One region of the Bacillus lumedeiriae genome, then DNA from elsewhere that is predicted to be linked to it. Evidence: predicted binding sites of a transcription regulator. Region 1 holds the regulator's gene; the other holds the start of a gene.
The links. Region 1 encodes NrdR, which represses ribonucleotide reductase genes. Its sites were predicted from a motif close to AACACNATATATNGTGTT; they were not measured.
Positions count from the first base shown of each region.

Region 2: the regulator NrdR is predicted to act here: its motif matches at 3,212-3,229, upstream of QYG89_RS01360 (vitamin B12-dependent ribonucleotide reductase).

Region 1 is NZ_JAUIYO010000001.1:539,965-547,300, forward strand. Features, by position in the region: gene thrS (threonine--tRNA ligase) at 1-788, opposite strand, end outside; gene dnaI (primosomal protein DnaI) at 1,131-2,063, opposite strand; gene QYG89_RS02820 (replication initiation and membrane attachment family protein) at 2,050-3,462, opposite strand; gene nrdR (transcriptional regulator NrdR) at 3,525-3,983, opposite strand; gene speD (adenosylmethionine decarboxylase) at 4,130-4,507, opposite strand; gene QYG89_RS02835 (glyceraldehyde-3-phosphate dehydrogenase) at 4,846-5,874, opposite strand; gene coaE (dephospho-CoA kinase) at 6,031-6,633, opposite strand; gene ytaF (sporulation membrane protein YtaF) at 6,654-7,286, opposite strand.
Region 2 is NZ_JAUIYO010000001.1:252,919-260,254, reverse strand. Features, by position in the region: gene gcvPB (aminomethyl-transferring glycine dehydrogenase subunit GcvPB) at 1-1,380, shown strand, start outside; gene QYG89_RS01370 (rhodanese-like domain-containing protein) at 1,620-1,994, opposite strand; gene QYG89_RS01365 (lipoate--protein ligase family protein) at 2,154-2,990, shown strand; gene QYG89_RS01360 (vitamin B12-dependent ribonucleotide reductase) at 3,310-5,871, shown strand; gene QYG89_RS01355 (patatin-like phospholipase family protein) at 6,085-6,957, shown strand; gene QYG89_RS01350 (SA1362 family protein) at 6,967-7,329, opposite strand.

The sequences.
Region 1 (7,336 bases):
TTTTGTGAGTTCATGAACAGATCAAGCTCTTTCCCGATTTTCCGGTGATCACGCTCTTTCGCTTCTTCCAGCATTTTCAAATGGCTTTCAAGTTCTTCTTTTTTGAAAAAGGCTGTCCCGTAAATACGCTGAAGCATTTTGTTATCACTATTTCCACGCCAATAAGCACCCGCAATACTTAACAGCTTGAATTCTTTAATTTTATTTGTTGAAGGTACATGGACACCGCGGCACAAATCAAAAAATTCGCCCTGCTCATAAATAGTGACTGTTTCCTCTTCTGGAATCGCACTAATCAGCTCAATTTTATATTCATCACCAATGTTTTCATACAGCTCTTTCGCTTCATTACGGCTTACTTCCTTGCGAACAATTTCCAAGTTTTCACCGATAATTTTTTTCATTTCCTTTTCGATTTTCGGTAAATCTTCCGGTGTGATCGACTCATCAAGATCAATATCATAATAGAAGCCGCCTTCAATCACTGGACCGACGCCCAATTTCACATTATCTTTGCCATACAGGCGTTTAATCGCTTGAGCCATTAAGTGAGCCGTGCTGTGACGTATAATTTCAAGCGCATCTTCATGGTCTGGTGTAACGATTTCCAAGCTGCCGCTTTCTTGAATGGGTGTGCGTAAATCAAGCAGCTGGCCACCTACTTTTCCAGCAAGTGCTTTCTTCTTTAAGCCCGGGCTGATAGATTGGGCAATTTCCTCTGTTGATGTTCCTTTTGAAAACTCCTTGACGGACCCGTCAGGAAATGTAATATTCAGCATTTCAGACATAATAAACACTCCTTACTTTTTTGAAAAAATAAAAAACCCCGCCCCTTCAAAATGAAGGGACGAGGTTTACATCGCGATTCCACCCTACTTTTCAACAAACATCGTTGAAATCTCCAGATCAGATAACGGCTGCTGCCGTCGGTCCATTACTAGCATTACTGCGTTCACAGCCGAAGTTCAAAGGCGGTAAGTACATTCTCCGTGTTAGGAAAGTTTCAGCCTGGCTCTCCCTCTCTGGAAACCGTAAAAAAGTACCCATGTCCTTATCAAAACTTGTCTTGTTATTTATTTGTATGTCCGTATTATATTCTTTACTCCTCTGAAAATCAATAGGATTCTCTCCTATTTTCGACGGTTAGCTCCTTTCATTTCGACAGGCACCGTCAAAAATTTGATCCGTTCCATGACACGCTTCGCTTTCAGCTCTTCTTTTTCTCCACGCTGGGAATACGTTAAATGATGCTCAAGCTCATCATAACTAAAGTTGGAAGTAAAGAACGTCGGCAGTCCTTCAAGCATTCTAAACTGCAAAATTGTTCCGAGAATATCATCACGCATCCAACTGGACATGGCTTCTGCGCCAATATCGTCAATCATCAGTATCCGTGCTTTTTTGACAGCCTCAAGCTTCGAGTTCATCGACTGATCATTGAATGACTGCTTCATCTCCCGAACAAACTCTGGAAAGTACACGATGAGGGAAGGGACATTCATGTCCGCCAGTTCATTCGCTACAGCGCCTAACAAATATGATTTCCCAACACCGAATGGACCGTAAATAAACAATCCCTTCGTCGATTGATCTTTCGAATATATTTCTGTAAACTGCTGGGCCAATTCGATCGCCCTCAGCCGGCCGAGATCTCCTAAATCAAGATTGGAAAAATCAGCATTCAAAATATCTTTCGGCACATAAATGCTGTTGATTAGCTTTTCGTTCTTTCTTTGTTCATCATCTCGAATTTTACGCGAGCAGCGATGATAATCAATATCGATGCTGCCGCGGCGCCAAACGAGCTTCGGTTCAAAACCTTTCATGACGTTAATACACTCACGAAGGCTCGGGCATTTTTCACAAGAGAAGCTTTGGGTTTTATACTCATACAGCTTCATTAAATATTTATCAAGAATGTCCGATGTTATTTGACCTTCGTGTTCACGCAAAAAGTGACGGACAGCCGGATCATTTAAAATTTCTTGGCGTGTCTTTTCATAACGGGCTTTAAAATCGGGAGAACGCGTCAATTTATTTAGCGTTTCATCAATTCTCTTCATCGCTGTTTGTCACCTGCCTTTTCAAGCGCCTGTTCTTGATTTTTTCCGCAAGCGCCTGTCTTTTCGCTTCTAGTTCCTGATCAGCAGCTGGAGAAGGACCTTTTCCGTTTTCTTTTTCTTTCCCTTCTTCATAAAACCAGTCAGGAAGCTTTTCTGTACGGGTCACTTTTTGTTTCGGCTTTCCTTTACTTTTAGCCCACTCTGCATATTGACGGTGCTCATTTTTTGCAAGCTCCATCGCATCTTTCACGGTCTTTACCTTTTTGCGCGCCCAGTGTGATGCGATTTTTTCGATATATTTTTTCGTCAGCTTCATGTCGGTTTTCAGCATCACGTATTGGATAAGTACATTCGTGACACCTGCCGGCAGTTTATATTGAAAAAGGATCCCCTCAATCACTTGCATATCTGAACTCGACGGCATACTGCCCGAAATATCAATTAACAGCTGCCGCGGAGATATCGTTTCTAAATATTGAATCAGTTCTTCTTCTTTAGAGGCCGGTTCGCTTTGAATCGTACGCAGCGCCGCCGGCTGGACTAAGTGAACAAGTTCAGGCAGCTTTTCATCCTTTTCCAGCTGATACCAATCACGAGCCGATTTACGCAGCACGTCTACATCAATCTCGTCCTTCTCATCAACAGCCGTCAGCAGTAAATTTTTCATTTCAAGCGGTGTAATACCGTAAAGATGAGCCAGCTTCACAATCATTTCTTTTACAAACGGTGTCAGTGCGGATTTTGGTATCATCGCTCCCTGAAGGGAACTTTCCAATAAACTAAAGTCAAATTGATCGACTTTGAGAGGAATGCCTTTTCCCTTTGATTTAGACACAAACATCTTATCTTTCGAAAGCAGGCTGTCTTCCAACATATCACGGTCAAGCGGCGGCGTGCCGGCAGAAAATACCTCTTGAAAATCTTTCGTAATGTCTACGTGTTCGACTGTATACGTAGTGTCATCCGTGAAAAATTCTTTCAGCCTTAAAAAGTGGGACCGGCCAATTTTACGATACAGAAACACATTAAGCATGCCATCGTTAAAAAACTGCTGCGGCGTGAGAGGCGGCTGCAGCTCATAAACAAATTCACGCAAGTCATTGTTTTTTCTTACGAATGTTTTTAATAATCCAAGCGCTTCAAGCTTTAGACGCGCTTCATAAATCTCCTGAAGATTTTTATCAAGAACATTCATTAAATGGTAATGATTTGCCGCTTGGGCACGAAGTCGATTTTCTTCCACCTCTCCCCAAAGCGTCATATACAAACTAAAGCAAGTCGTTCCGAGCAGCGGCTGATACAAAAATGTTAAAATGCGCCGATCCGTTTCATGAAGTGTTCCGCTAAGACAGGCTATGTACTCATCTACCGGCTGAATTTCGTTCCAATGTCTTTTCATATCACCCATCTAACCTTTCAATGATAAAAAAAAGCTAGAGAACGGTCGTTTCCTCCAGCTTACTATTCTTCTTTTTTTATTAATTCCTTTAACTCGTCCAAAAACACATTAATATCTTTAAATTGGCGGTATACAGAAGCAAAACGAACGTAAGCTACTTCATCTATCGCTGCCAGCCGGTCCATAATCATTTCTCCAACTTTTTCCGATTGGATTTCTGAAACCCCCTGGCTTCGTATGTCTTTTTCCACATCCATTGTCAACTTCTCCAGCTGTTCGAGGGAAACCGGACGCTTTTCACATGCTTTAATCAGCCCTCGCAAAAGCTTTTCACGGTTAAATTCTTCCCGCGTACCTTCTTTCTTCACAACAATCAACGGCAAGTCTTCCACTTTTTCGAAAGTGGTAAACCGGTAGGCACACGATTCACACTCCCGGCGGCGGCGGATCGAACGCGCTTCGTCCACAGGTCTTGAATCGATGACCCGGGTGCCGTTATGTTCACAAGCCGGACATTTCATTATATCAACCCCGATTCTAAATTCGCTACTTTCATCATATTAAAAAGAAGCCAAATGCACAAGACCATGATAGATTTAATGCCTAAGGGAATCTAACTAGACTTTGTCTAAATCAAAAAAGTGTATGCTCATCGCATACACCTTTTTTATAACACACTTGCTTTTTGTTTTACTTGAACAGGGCCCATTCCTCGAGGCATTTCCATCTTTTCCTGTATCTCTGCCTCTAGTGCCTCTGCGATGTAATTGGCTGCAATATTCGGATCAAGGTCTCCGCAAGTATATACATCAATGCTTGCGTAGCCGTGTTCTGGAAAGCTATGAATAGTTAAATGCGATTCAGAAATGATGACGACTCCACTTACACCTTGAGGGGCAAATTTATGAAAAGCCACCTCGCGAATTTCAGCACCTGACTTTAATGCAGCATCCACAAAAATCTGTTCAATTGTTTCCATATCATTTAATTTCTCAAGATTGCAGCCCCATAGTTCTGCGATGACGTGACGACCCATAGTATCCAAAGATCGTTTCCCCCTTTTACAATTTTTTAGAAGATTCGTTGTAAAAGTGATAACCGCCACGGGGGAAAGTTAGTCCGAAGAGGTCCTAACCCTTTAAGCAGCTATTTGTTTCACACGAAAATTAGTATACTGTGAAGTGTCTAATTTTGCAACATCTTGTATGAATTTTTTCGAAAGGATTGTCTTGGGAACTTATTGCATAGGTATAAAAGAAATCAAAATATATTGTTCAGCGCTGCTGTGAAAGACTTATGCATGAATTCCCTTGAAAACAGAAGAATGGAACTGTCCCAAAACCAAATTGCCCGGTTCTTATGAAACAGTTCCTTTTTTATTAATTATGCAGTTACTTCAATTTTTTTTTTCATATTTTCAGCTACGTACTTCACAAGATCAGTGACGCGGCAAGAATAACCCCACTCGTTATCATACCATGCAAGAACCTTCACTTTTGTACCATCCATCACGATTGTTGATAAACCGTCGATAATCGATGAATGAGGATTTGTGTTAAAATCAACAGATACTAACGGCTCTGTTGTATAGTCAAGAATGCCTTTTAACGCACCTTGAGACGCTTCGATAAACACGTTATTGATTTCATCTACTGTTACTTCACGCTTTAAGTCAACCACAAGATCAACTAAAGAAACGTTAGACGTTGGTACACGTAAAGCCATGCCATGAATTTTCCCTTTTAATTGAGGAAGAACAAGTGACAGCGCTTTTGCCGCTCCTGTAGATGTTGGAATAATAGATTGAGCACATGCACGGGCACGGCGTAAATCTTTATGCGGGTTGTCAATATTATTTTGGTCATTTGTGTAGGCATGGACAGTTGTCATTAAGCCATTTTCAATACCAAATTTGTCATCGAGCACTTTTGCTACTGGAGCTAAACAGTTTGTTGTACAAGAAGCATTAGAAATCACTTCATGTTTTTCGATGTCTAAATCGTTCTCATTGACACCCATTACGATCGTCACATCTTCATTTTTACCAGGCGCTGTTAACACTACTTTTTTCGCTCCAGCTTCTAGATGTAGAGCTGCTTTTTCGCGGTCATTGAATTTCCCTGTTGCTTCAATAACAATATCAATGCCAAGCTCTTTCCATGGAAGTTCACGAGGATCGCGGTTATTTACTAATTGAACACGCTTGCCATTTACGATCAATGCACGTTCTTCAACTTGCACATCGCCTTCAAATTTTCCATGATTTGTGTCATACTTAATTAAATGAGCGAGTGTTTCTGCAGGATAGCTTGCATTCACTGCTACAATCTCAAAATTATCCTCTAAAATTGCTTTGCGGAACACCATTCTTCCGATACGGCCAAATCCGTTAATTGCTACTTTCGCCTTCATATATCGGTTCCTCCTATATTTATAAATGTTATACTTAATTGTTTTCTTATCTGCGATTAGTATAACATATTCACTTTCAAAAAGAACCTTAAAAACGACAAAATAAAAAGTTTAACTATTTTGAAAATGAAAAGACCCGAATACTTTTACACAGGATTAAGGAATAAGTTTCCAATCTTTAATAATATGCAGCAGCTGTTGTTTCGTTTGTTCGATCGTGCCATTGTTGTTAATGACAGCATCGGCTTTTTTGGCTTTTTCGCGGAGTGGAAGCTGAGAGGCGATCCGCGCTTGAGCTGCCGCCTCATCTAAATCGTTGCGTACCATAAGCCTGTGCAGCTGGGTGGCTTCATCTGTGTAAACAACAAGAACCTTGTCCACCATCCATGTCAGCTTGCTTTCATATAAAAGTGGAATGTCCATAATGATTGTTTGCTTTCCTTCTTCAATAGCCGCCTCTTTCTCAGCCATCATGAACTGGCGGACAGCTGGATGAACGATGGCGTTCAGTTTTTCCCGCTGTTTTTCATCATTAAAAATAAGGTCGCCTAGTTTTCTGCGGTCAAGTGAACCATCGGGCAAAAGCACTTCATCACCAAATGCCCCGGCAATCTGCGAAAGCGCCGGGCTGCCCGGCTCAACTACTGTCCGGGCAGCCACATCCGCATCTACTATCGTGTAGCCTAACTCTTGTAACAGGCGGCTGACCGTGCTTTTTCCACTTGCAATGCCGCCGGTCAGCCCGATCATTACTGCCATCGTCTTCCCCCTCTACGTTACTAGATTTTTAATGTCCCTAAAATGATTAATAAAATACCAGGAATAAAAGCAACCCGTTGTATCCATAGAATGCCCGCAAATTTCCGGCCGCAGGCGAGACCGCTTGTGACAAATAGGAAGTTCATAACAGCAACTGCTGATGCGAGAAGCAGCGCCGGATAGCCAAGCATGGCCGCGCCAATCCCTGCACCGAATGCATCAAGCGACAGCGCGCATCCAAGCAGCAGCGCCTCCAGCCCGGTAATCGTCCCCGACTGATCCAAGTCAGCAGCAGTCGGTCGTTTGAAAATATGAATAACTACACCTAACCGCTTCAACTCTAAATGGATGAGCGGCCTTTCTTCCGTCTGTCCGTGCTTTTGTCCTCCTCGGAAAAATTGCCACAGTACCCACATCCCAAGAGAAATTAAAATCACACCGCCAAGCCGGCTCGCTGCTGCTCCGCTAAACCACCTGCTGAGCCAATGGCCCGCTCCCATCGCGGCGAGAAGTGCCGTTGCTGAACAAAGGGATAAAACAATAGAAGATTTGACTGGCAATTTCAGCTTCTTCAATCCGTAAGCAAGCCCCGCACTAAAACTGTCTAAACTAACCGCCGCTGCAAGCATAAACAATGAAAGATACCCATCCATTAAACAGCTCCTCCCCTGTCGAACGTTACTGTAGTATATGGAAGGATAGA
Region 2 (7,336 bases), 290 kb from region 1:
TTATCGGCACTTTTGCCTGCTGGGTATTTGCGGGAAGAAGAACCTGAACTTCCAGAGGTGTCTGAGCTCGACATTATGCGTCATTATACAGCGTTATCGAAGAGAAATCATGGGGTAGACTCAGGATTTTATCCGCTTGGTTCATGTACGATGAAATATAACCCAAAAATCAATGAAGATGTCGCACGTTTTGACGGCTTCGCTTATATTCATCCGCTTCAGCAGGAAGAGACTGTACAAGGGGCATTGGAGCTCATGTATGATCTGCAGGAGCACTTAAAAGAGATTACTGGTATGGATGAAGTGACCCTTCAGCCGGCAGCTGGTGCTCATGGTGAATGGACGGCACTGATGATGATCCGTGCGTATCACGAAACAAATGGTGATTTCAATCGTACAAAGGTCATCGTTCCCGACTCTGCTCATGGTACAAACCCGGCCTCTGCGACGGTCGCAGGCTTTGAAACAGTGACGGTCAAATCGGGAGAAGACGGATTAGTCGATTTAGAAGACTTGAAACGTGTGGCCGATGAAACAACGGCTGCGCTTATGCTGACGAATCCAAACACGCTTGGCTTGTTTGAAGAGAATATTTTAGAAATAGCCGAAATTATTCATGGGGTCGGCGGCAAGGTGTACTATGATGGGGCAAACTTAAATGCGGTTATGTCGAAAGCGCGGCCTGGAGACATGGGATTTGACGTCGTTCACTTAAACCTTCATAAAACGTTCACTGGTCCCCACGGCGGCGGCGGTCCGGGATCTGGCCCTGTAGGTGTGAAGAAAGACTTGATTCCTTATTTGCCGAAGCCTGTGTTAGTGAAAAAAGACGATGTATACCACTTCGACTATGATCGTCCGCAAGCGATTGGGCGCGTGAAGCCATTCTATGGAAACTTTGGTATTAACGTTCGGGCTTACACATATATCCGTTCGATGGGACCGGATGGCTTGAAAGCAGTGACGGAATATGCTGTATTAAATGCGAACTATATGATGCGCAGGCTCGCTCCTTATTTCGACCTGCCATTTGACCGTCATTGTAAGCATGAATTTGTGTTGAGCGGTAAGCGTCAGAAAAAGCTTGGTGTACGTACGCTTGATATAGCGAAGCGTCTGCTTGATTTCGGTTTTCATCCGCCAACGATCTACTTCCCGCTGAATGTAGAAGAGTGTATTATGATCGAGCCGACAGAAACCGAATCAAAAGAAACACTTGATGCGTTTATTGATAAGATGATTCAGATTGCGAGGGAAGCAGAAACAAATCCTGAAATCGTTCAAGAAGCGCCTCATACAACCGTCATCGGCCGTCTTGATGAAACGACAGCGGCTCGCAAGCCTGTCCTTCGTTACGAAAAAGAATTGCAAAATATTTAATATAGAAAAGAGAGGATGTCCCAAGAGTATAACTTTAGGGGCATCCCCTTTGTTGTGTGATTTTTTTAAACTTGTTCATTGATTTCCATTCTAGGTGCTTCGCTTCCCTGCAGGAGTCTTCGCGCCTTCCACTACAATCAACTTAGTAAAACATCATCGTTTGGATTTTGTCAAAAAAAAACAAAAGAAAGACTGACCCTAAACAGTCGTTTTTAACGACCTTTTGGGTCAGCCTCTTTTCACTTACTTTTCACTTTTCCAGTCCATTGTTTAAAGCCGCCTCGAAGATGATAAAGATCGCGGTAGCCTTTTTTGTACAGTGTCTGGGCCGCCCGGCCGCTGCGTATGCCGCTTTGGCAGTATAGATATACGGTCTTGTCGGGACGGATTTCTTTCATGCGCGTTTTTAATTGTGTAAGTGGGATATTACGGGCGCCAAGAATATGGCCGGCTTCAAATTCGTTCGGTTCACGGACGTCAATGAGCTGCGCCTTGCGGTAGCCTTTAATGAACTCTTCCTGAGAGAGCGGCTTGACCGCTTTTTTCTGGGAAAAATACATATATAAAGTATACAAAATAATGACGCCTAAAATGGTAGCTATTGTATAGAGCATTGGATACACCCCTTCCTAGTAGACATGCGCTGATTTCTATTATAAACGTGGCTGTGTGAAGAATCAAAAGAAATAAACACAGTGTATACCTCTTTGTTTTTTTCTCTGCTTTTGATACACTAGGTGAGTGAATTTATTATAAAGAAGGCGGCAATCATCATGAAAAAAGAAACTTGGAAGTTTGTTGATTCCGGCCGGCAATCGGCAAGCTTCAATATGGCAATGGATGAAGCTCTGCTGGAGTGGCACAGCGAAGGCAAAATTCCGCCGGTTATTCGTTTTTATGGATGGGAGCCGGCAGCGCTGTCGATCGGCTATTTTCAAAAAGCGGCAAAGGAAATTGATTTTGCTGCTGTTAAACGACATGGTCTCGGTTTCGTCCGTCGTCCAACAGGCGGAAGGGGTGTGCTTCACGAGCATGAATTGACATACAGTGTCATTGTGACAGAGGAGCATCCTAATATGCCGACGGGGGTGACGGAAGCGTACAGGGTGATATCTGAAGGAATTCTAAAAGGGTTTCATCAGCTTGGATTAGACGCTTATTTTGCGATACCAAGAACGGAAGAGGAAAAAAGCAGTTTGAAAAATCCACGCTCCTCTGTCTGTTTCGATGCGCCAAGCTGGTATGAACTCGTTGTTGAAGGCCGAAAGGTAGCAGGAAGTGCGCAAACGAGACAAAAAGGTGTGATTCTGCAGCACGGTTCGATTTTGCTTGATCTGGATGAAGATAAGCTGTTCAGTTTATTTACATATTCAAATGAACGCGTGAAAGAGCGGATGCAGCAAGCATTTAAAAATAAAGCTGTTGCCGTGAATGAAATCAGCCCGAATAAAGTGACCTATCGTATGGCAGGAGAAGCATTTAAAAAAGGGTTTGAAGAAGGTCTTGGCATTGAATTGGAGCCGTATGAATTTACACGGGAAGAAATGATCTATATTGAACAACTTGCAAAAGAAAAGTACTCTTCGGATGAATGGAATTTCAAAAGGTGAATCGTCCAGCAAAAGAGAAACTGGCCTTGAGGTCTGTTCTCTTTTTTTGCGGAAAAATGACTGGTTTCTTAATTGATAGGCAAACATGAAAGTTTTTCTTTTTTCGAGAGTATCGCTGCTTTATCTAATGAAATCGCACTTTTACCCATAAAACCCGTTATTTTTCAGCTTGACAAAAAAATGTTTTTAACTCAATATATAGTAATGAGTTAGGAAAAACAAACACAATATGTTGTGTTTGTTTTAGTTTTTAGTTAAAAATATCGTTATATAATGTTTGAATGACTACGAAATTTGTAGAAGAAAAGGAGTTGTGATTATGTCTGTTGCGTCACAAAAGAATATGTCCCTCAACATTGACAGACTGAACAAAGACATCAGTGTCTTTCCACAAGTTCATCCTGTCACCCCGGATATGAAAATCACTCATAAAGGGGTTTCACGTCTCGTAATGATCGACCGCTATTCGTTTAAAGACACGGAGAAAGTCACATTAACAGAAGGCGATTTTGTTGTGTTAACGATTAAAGAGGATCCGAAGTTTCCAGCAAGAGGTGTTGGTTTCATTACTAGTATCGATTGGCAGGAGAAAAAAGCGGAGGTACTTGTGGATGAAGAATTCCGCGGTGCTCTCGATGATCCGAAAGAGCAGGAAACAGGGATCATTCGCCGTCCGCTTGATGTGATTGAAAAACCTCTAGAAATCTATTACGAACAAATCGCTAAGCGCAACGCAACAGGTCTTGCCTCTGTGGAAACAACAGAAGAAAAACGGAAAGAATGGTTCGAGAAATTCTACCAAGAGCTCGTGAACTTAAACTTTATTCCAGCGGGACGCGTTCTTTACGGAGCGGGAGCACAGACTGACGTAACATACTTTAATTGCTACGTGATGCCTTTCGTTCCGGATTCACGTGAAGGCATTTCTGAACATCGTAAGCAAGTAATGGAAATCATGAGCCGCGGCGGCGGTGTCGGCACTAACGGTTCAACCCTTCGCCCGCGCAACACACTGGCCAAAGGCGTGAACGGAAAATCATCCGGATCGGTCTCCTGGCTTGATGACATTGCGAAACTGACACACCTTGTGGAACAGGGTGGGTCCAGACGCGGAGCGCAAATGATCATGTTAGCGGACTGGCATCCAGATATTGTAGAATTTATCATTTCAAAAATGCAAAATCCGCGTATTTTACGCTATTTGCTTGAAAATACAGAAGATGAACAAATCAAAAAAGCGGCGAAGGACAAGCTGAACTTTAAGCCCCTTACTGAACGTGAAGAAGCGATGTACCAAGGAGTGGTGAATTACAAAAACATTCCTGGCTACGGCGGATTCAGTGCTGAAATTATTAAAGAAGCAGAAGAGAAACTCAGAACAGGCGGAACATACACCGTTCATAACTCAGAATTTTTAACAGGCGCCAACATTTCTATCTGTCTGACAAAAGACTTTATGGAAGCAGTGGAAAAAGACGCTGACTATGAACTGCGCTTTCCAGCTGTTGAAAAATATACAAAAGAAGAAATGGTTTACTATAATGAAAACTGGCATAAAATCGGCGATGTCCGCGAATGGGAAAAGCAAGGACATGCTGTGCGCACATACCGAAAAATCAAGGCGCGGGAATTATGGAACTTGATTAACATTTGTGCAACGTACTCTGCAGAGCCAGGCATCTTTTTCATTGACAATGCCAACGATATGACGAATGCGAAAGCCTATGGCCAGCAAGTAGTAGCGACGAATCCGTGTGGGGAGCAGCCGCTCGCACCATTTTCTGTCTGTAACTTAGCTGCTGTAAATTTGGCTGAAATGGCAGACAAAGAAACAAAAACGGTGAATTTTGAGAAGTTAAAAGAAACGGTTCGCACGGGCGTCCGAATGCAGGACAACGTCATTGATGCGACTCCTTATTTCTTAGAAGAAAACAAAAAGCAAGCGCTCGGTGAACGCCGCGTCGGTCTTGGTGTCATGGGACTTGCAGACTTGCTCATTTATTGTGAAAAAGAATACGGTTCGCCTGAAGGCAACGAATTAGTGGACAAAGTATTCGAAACGATTGCAACAACAGCTTACAGAGCATCTGTTGAGCTGGCGAAAGAAAAAGGCAGCTTTCCGTTCCTTGAAGGTGAAACAGCGGAAGAAACAAACCGCCTGCGCCAAGCGTTCACGGAAACTGGTTATATGAAGAAAATGCCGGAAGATGTACGAGAAGCAATTCTTGAACACGGCATTCGGAATTCGCATCTCTTAACTGTTGCTCCAACGGGGTCCACTGGAACAATGGTTGGAGTGTCAACAGGTTTAGAACCTTACTTCTCCTTCACATACTACCGCAGTGGACGTTTAGGGAAGTTTATTGAAGTGAAGGCGGATATTGTTAAAGATTATTTAGAACAGCATCCGGAGGCAGATCCAGATCAGCTGCCAGAATGGTTTGTGACAGCGATGAGCCTTGCGCCTGAAGCGCACGCGGATGTTCAATGTGTCATTCAGCGCTGGATCGACAGCTCGATATCCAAAACGGTCAACGCACCGCGCGGGTATACAGTGGAACAAGTTGAGCGGGTGTATGAGCGTCTTTACAAAGGCGGCGCAAAAGGCGGCACAGTGTATGTAGACGGCAGCCGTGATGCACAAGTCTTAACGTTAAAAGCGGAAGAAAATAATTTTGATGAACAAGAAGAGACGACAACGAAAGAACATGAGCATCACATCGTTCTCGTTGATACGATTCAAGAAATCCGCTCTACCAATGTAACGATCGGCAGCGAAGTCGGCAATACATGCCCGGTCTGCCGTAAAGGAACAGTAGAAGAAATGGGTGGATGCAACACTTGCACAAACTGCGGCGCCCAGCTGAAATGTGGATTGTAATAAATAATGGATAAAACCAGCTTCCAGCTTTCTCAGGAAGCTGGTTTTTTTATGAACAAAGTTACCGAACAGCACTGCGTTAAAATAACGATCAAATGTCCAAAGTCAACAAACGAGCTGCTCCCGCCAATCATCGTTTTTTAAGATTCTCTTCTAGGACAAATTCTTTCCGCTTACATATATAAAAAGCGGGTAAAGAGGGGAGAAAGGTGTATGCGAATTGACGGGGTCTTTTCTGGAGGGGGGATTAAAGGGTTTGCCCTCGTTGGTGCCTATGAGGCGATTGAAAATAGAGGGCTGACATTTGTACGGCTGGCGGGCACAAGTGCCGGGGCGATTATAGCGGCCTTAATTGCTGCGGGGTATACGAGTGAGGAATTGAAGAAAATAGTAAAAGATGTCAATGGAAAACAGCTGCTTGACGAAGCCCCTTTTGACGTTCCGTTCGTCCGCTGGCTGAAAATTTATTTTAAACTGGGATTGTATAAGGGGAAAAAACTCGAACAATGGCTGGAAGGCTTACTAGCGCAAAAAGGAATCTATTCATTTGGCGATCTGGCACCTGAAACTTTGCGGGTGGTTACATCGGATATTACGAATGGCCGAATGCTTACACTTCCAGACGACTTGCCGGCTTATAAAATTAATCCCCGAACCTTTTCTATTGCGCGGGCGGTGAGAATGAGCTGTACGCTTCCTTACTTTTTCCAGCCTGTAAAGTTATGCGGCCCTCATGAAAAAGCGCTTGTAGTAGACGGCGGAGTGTTAAGTAACTTTCCCATTTGGCTGTTTGATGAGGAAAAAAAACAGAAGAGACCGGTACTTGGAATAAAATTAAGCACACAAACGACGGGACTGCCGCGGCAAGTAAATACAGGGGCAGATTTATTTGGTGCGATGTTTCATACGATGAAAGACGCACACGATGCGAGATATATTTCGAGAAGACATGAGAAAAATATTATTTTTATTCCGGTAAAAGGTACCGCCGTCACTGACTTTAGTTTAACAAACGAAAAAAAAGACGCCCTCATTCGAACAGGGCGCGAATATGCAGAGGCGTTTTTAAAACGCTGGTGCTATTGACAACCGGGATTAGGAAGACGCCCGGTTATTTCTTTTTCCTTTTTTTCCATCAATCACAGTTAAGTGACTGGTGCTCTTTCTGCGGAAAGGTTTTTTCTTTTTCGAGGAACTAGGTGAAGCAGAAGAAGGTTTTTGCCGCTTCTGCAGCCTTTTCTTTGAATGTTTAGCTGCTTTAGCAAATGCCTTATCTTCTGTGCTGCCGCCAAGCCGCTTTCGAATGACTAGACGGTAAAGGAAATAAATAACTACAGCCGTAACTGCAAGGACAGCCAGCTGTCTCGCTAAAGCTCCAGGCGTATAAATAAGCATGGAAACTAAACCAATAGCAGCGAGTCCGATGAGTGTATAGGTAATGACTGACCGGATTGTCAAAAGAGCC